DNA from 2 places in the Metabacillus sp. KH_069 genome. Region 2 is predicted to be linked to the other one. Evidence: a T-box and tRNA genes for the amino acid it is inferred to sense, from the RefSeq annotation. Region 2 holds a T-box; the other holds one or more tRNA genes.

Region 1 (2,409 bases), 2.0 Mb from region 2:
AGACGAGAAAAAGAACATTTCAGATTATATAAATTTTGCCTTAATTGTTCTTGCGCTTATCATAGACAGTGTGGCTTTGTCGGCCATCGTGTTCAGACTTTCTTCTTATGGGATTACGCCTAATAGACTTGCTGTTTTAGGAGTAAACATACTTATCTGGGCAAATCTAATTTGGATTATGCTCTCCTATATGCGTTTTCTACAAAACAAATCCGGACCTTCAACTATCCAAGATGCCGTTACTAAGTATTTGCCGGTCTACGGATTTTGGGCAGCATTCGTTACATTTACTTTTCCTATCATTTTTAATTAGAAAGGCTCTGTTAATGTAACGAAAAGCTAATATTCAATAACGTATAAAATCCTTAGAGCCGATATTATGCAGCTTTTTATACAGAGTTGCATAGTGTTGGCTTATTTTTCTGCCAGACCTATTTTTTTATATTCCTGGATCAATTTTCTCTTGCTTCCGTGCGTCCTGTACGTTGTCATATTAACCACAAATCGAAAAGTAACTTTCTAGATTCATCAGTTTTACATGCACCTTATTCATTCTGAGAAAATGTGTGAGTTATTTTTTCTTTTTAAGTGATATCCTCTTTTTAAAATAGAAGCTTTTAATTTTCGATGCCAATTTACCGCCAATTCCTCTGTTTTACTTCAAATTAAATATCCTGTTATAGACAAAAAACCTTGATAACACAAAGGTTACCAAGGTTTTGTTATAATGACCTGTGAGGGATTCGAACCCCCGACCCCTTCCCTGTCAAGGAAGTGCTCTCCCACTGAGCTAACAAGTCGCAGTATGTAGGTATTGCTGACAAACTCTATTATATGAGGCTGCTTGCGTAAAGTCAACAAAATTCTTCAGGCTCACGTTCATACAAAACCTAAGTCTCCCCTAACTCCATTTTTCAGTTGTTTTAAGAACTCACACTGGTTCTATGATTTCTCTTTTTCTAAAAAAACTATATGTTTATAAAATTAATAAAATGGGTAAACTACTTATACCCCCTTTATTTAAATAAATTATTTGCAAGTCCAAATCCTTCTTCAGAAGGATTTTTTTATTTTCACAAGATTTTACGATTTCACAATAGAATAGCGTTTTATAGTAGATGATTGCGATATTTCGATTCTAATGGAATTGAAGTTGGAGCCTAGTTAATTCCTGTATTAAATAGTTCATCAATTATTTATATAGTTCAGATTTAAAAGCAAAAAAGCTAAGAAATGTATGATCTTAGCTTTTTCGACCGTTATGTCAATTCCAGCGTAGGATGTGACACAATAAATCGTGCATCACCTTTCAAAGAAAAGGATTTAACTGAAGAAGGAACAATAAAGTGATCTCCTTTTTTAAATTGAGAAGCACTCTGTTTCATCCTCAATTCCCCTTCCCCATCCAGCACACTGACTAATTGATAGGAAGGATTCTCTACTATAGAAACAGATCCCGACAAATTCCAGTGGTAAACAGTAAAATAAGTCTCCTTAATCAGTTTTTTCATTCTCATATCTTCATTTACTGACAATACAGAATCGAAATCAGCATCAAGATGTGGAATCCTCGCGACTTCAATGGATTTTCCAAGATGAAGTTCACGTGTATTCCCATCTTCATCGCGGCGGCCGTAGTCATAAACGCGGTACGTAACATCTGAACTTTGCTGTGTTTCAAGAATTATCGTACCTGCACCTATCGCGTGAATTGTTCCGTTAGGTACATATAGGAAATCTCCTGGCTTGATCGGTACCTTACGAAGAAGTTCGTCCCACCGGTTTTCAGAAACCATCTGTTCGAACTGAAGCTTGGAGCCGGCCTGATGGCCGTAAACTAGTTCTGCTCCTCTCTCACAATCAATCACGTACCAGCATTCTGTTTTTCCGAAAGCTTCTCCTTCAACATCACGCGCATAGGAATCATCTGGATGAACCTGCACAGAGAGATTGGTCTTTGCATCTAGTATTTTTACTAGTAACGGAAAGTCATCACCTTCTTGGCCAGCAAACAGATCGCGGTACTTGTGCCATACTTGGTCCAGCGTCATTCCTTTTAACGGGCCGTTAATAACTTCATTTGGTCCGTGCGGATGAGCAGAGATTCCCCAGCACTCACCAGTTGTATCAGTTGGAATATCGTAGCCGAACTGGTCACGAAGATTTGTGCCTCCCCAGATTCGGTCTTTAAACACAGGTTTTAAGAAAATGGGTTCTTTATACACAACATTACAATCTCCCTTAGGGTATTTTTATTCACATTTTAAGAGTTTGTTTAATTGCTATCATTGAATGCACTTTTCTTCTTTTAAAAAATGAAACAATGCACCTATTAAGTTCGCATCATTGCCAAATTGACATGCTTCTACTTCAATGTCTAAGGTTGCTGTTTCATTTTTCAGCTGTTTT
Region 2 (2,409 bases):
CTACAACGGCTCCGCTTCGTTCACTGTGCCCGACAGAATGAAGATGCTCTTCAATCTTGAATAAAACATCCATCTCCTGAAGATCTTTCACGATTTGCTTGCGGCAGTCAAAACGGTCAAGACCATTGTACTTGCCTGCTTTAGCATTCATTGTTCCATCTTCATTCATCACGAGAACACGTTCTAAGTCATGGCGGTTTCCGATTTCAAAATCGTTCGGATCATGCGCAGGCGTAATTTTAACAGCTCCTGATCCAAATTCCATATCGACGTAGTCGTCTCCGACAATCGGAATTTCACGGCCAACGATTGGAAGCACAACTGTTTTTCCGATTAAATGCTTGTAGCGGTCATCTTCCGGATGAACGGCAACGGCTGTATCGCCAAGCATCGTTTCAGGACGGGTTGTAGCGATTTCAATAAAGCCTGAGCCGTCAGACAGAGGATAGCGCATATGGTAAAAAGCGCCTTGAACATCTTTATAAATAACTTCGATGTCCGATAAAGCTGTTTTTGTTTGAGGATCCCAGTTGATGATATATTCACCGCGGTAAATAAGTCCCTTTTTATAAAGTGATACAAACACTTCATTTACTGCCTTTGATAAACCTTCGTCTAATGTAAAACGCTCTCTCGAGTAATCAAGTCCTAGTCCAAGCTTTGACCATTGCGTGCGGATATGAGAAGCATACTCCTCTTTCCACTTCCATGTTTCTTCAACGAATTTTTCCCGGCCAAGATCATAGCGGGATTTGCCTTCCTCGCGCAGCTTTCCTTCTACTTTTGCCTGAGTAGCAATTCCAGCATGGTCCATGCCAGGAAGCCACAGCACGTCATAGCCCTGCATTCTTTTCATGCGGGTCACAATGTCTTGAAGCGTTGTGTCCCACGCATGCCCGAGGTGAAGCTTGCCCGTAACGTTCGGCGGCGGAATAACGATTGTATAAGGCTGTTTTTCCTGGTCGTTTGTCGCTTCAAAGTACTTGCCTTCAAGCCAGTAGTCATAGCGGTTACGCTCAATTGCCTGCGGATCATATTTTGTAGAGAGTGTTTGTTCATTGTTCTCCATTTTTCTTCCTCCTTAAAAATAAACCGGTGATTAAATAGAAAAGCGCAAGCGCCTTGTTCAGATCCGTTCTGACCGAGGATCTAGGCGCAGAAGCTGGACAAAATAAAAAACTCCTTTCATCCAATAAAAGGACGAAAGGAGTTGATTTCGCGGTGCCACCTTTTTTCATAGGCGAAAATAAGCCTATGCTCTCAAATGGGATAACGGCGTTCATGCCGATTCTCTCTACTTCAAGTTCAAGAGAATTACTCGAGGGCGACCTTCAAGCGAGCTTGTTTAAGAAATCTTTCAGCAAATGATTTCTCTCTCTAAAAACAGCTTTCGGCTTTACTCTTCCCTGTCAATGTATGTTCTTTTATTCAATAAAAGCATATATGTATTATTGTATACAATCTTATCATTTTACGTCAATCATCTTCTCCAATTTTTCTGTCCTTTATTCACAGTCAGCACAAATTTGGGTAAATGCACATATCTTGTTAGCATGAGCCAACAGGTTAGGAGAATTTGTATGCGCAGAAAAATTAATTACTACAATATGTCACCATGGGTAAAGCAATTCAAAGTGATTGCAGGCCAGTTCATTGTACCGATCACGATTTTCCAGACGATAAGGACTTTGATCTTTCCTTCTCCAGTAGACCTTGTTCTATTATCCTTGCTGATTTTACTTGGTGTAGCCCTTCATATGGAGTGGATTTAAAGAACCCAATCAGTGAGATGATTGGGATTTTTTTATGATGATTGCTCTGCCGCTATTTTTTTATTATCTTCAATTTGGGTCACTTTCATTACAAAGTATTCGATGTTTTTAAAAGTCCAATAGGATTTAATGAGATCCTGATTTCGTTTGAGCTCCGGAACACTTCGATTTCCATGGTTCATGTGCTTCTTTAAATTTCTGTAGATGAAATCCGGATATGCAAGATAGCAAGTGAATAAAAGCATTTCTTCCTCTCTGAACGGAAACTGCTGCTGATACGTATAGAGCCAATCCACACAATCATCATCCGCAAATGGATACGTATGAAACGTGCGATGATAGAAGAGAAGCAGATCATCGATTGGAGATGAGTATCTGGATTGTTCAAAGTTTGTTAAAAATCCAGTGTTCTGTTCATCATATAGGAAGTGATGGATGGAAGCTCTGCCATGAATAATAACCTGGCGGGTATCTTCCTTTTCCTTCATCATCTCATACCATTCATCAAGTTTCTTACGTGCAAAATCCGTCGCTCTTGCTGTTTCAAAATAATACGTAACCGCCTGCAGTTCAAACGGGGACAAATACCATCTTTTTTCGCATTCTTCCACATATTTTTCGTAAATGGCTTTGTTGT

What was found. A T-box is a leader RNA that pairs with one kind of tRNA and senses whether it is charged. The one in region 2 lies ahead of AC3ISE_RS16440 (valine--tRNA ligase), so its partner is inferred to be a tRNA-Val.
Region 1: it encodes a tRNA-Val, which carries the amino acid that the T-box ahead of AC3ISE_RS16440 (valine--tRNA ligase) is inferred to sense. The anticodon was not compared.

The regions. Positions count from the first base shown of each region.
Region 1 covers NZ_CM174460.1:1,214,269-1,216,677, reverse strand. The annotation lists gene AC3ISE_RS06060 (DUF4153 domain-containing protein) at 1-313, shown strand, start outside; tRNA gene AC3ISE_RS06055 (tRNA-Val) at 729-800, opposite strand; gene manA (mannose-6-phosphate isomerase, class I) at 1,260-2,225, opposite strand; gene AC3ISE_RS06045 (ROK family protein) at 2,286-2,409, opposite strand, start outside.
Region 2 covers NZ_CM174460.1:3,250,534-3,252,942, forward strand. The annotation lists gene AC3ISE_RS16440 (valine--tRNA ligase) at 1-1,069, opposite strand, end outside; T-box leader at 1,194-1,422, opposite strand; gene AC3ISE_RS16445 (hypothetical protein) at 1,581-1,772, shown strand; gene ysxE (spore coat protein YsxE) at 1,805-2,409, opposite strand, start outside.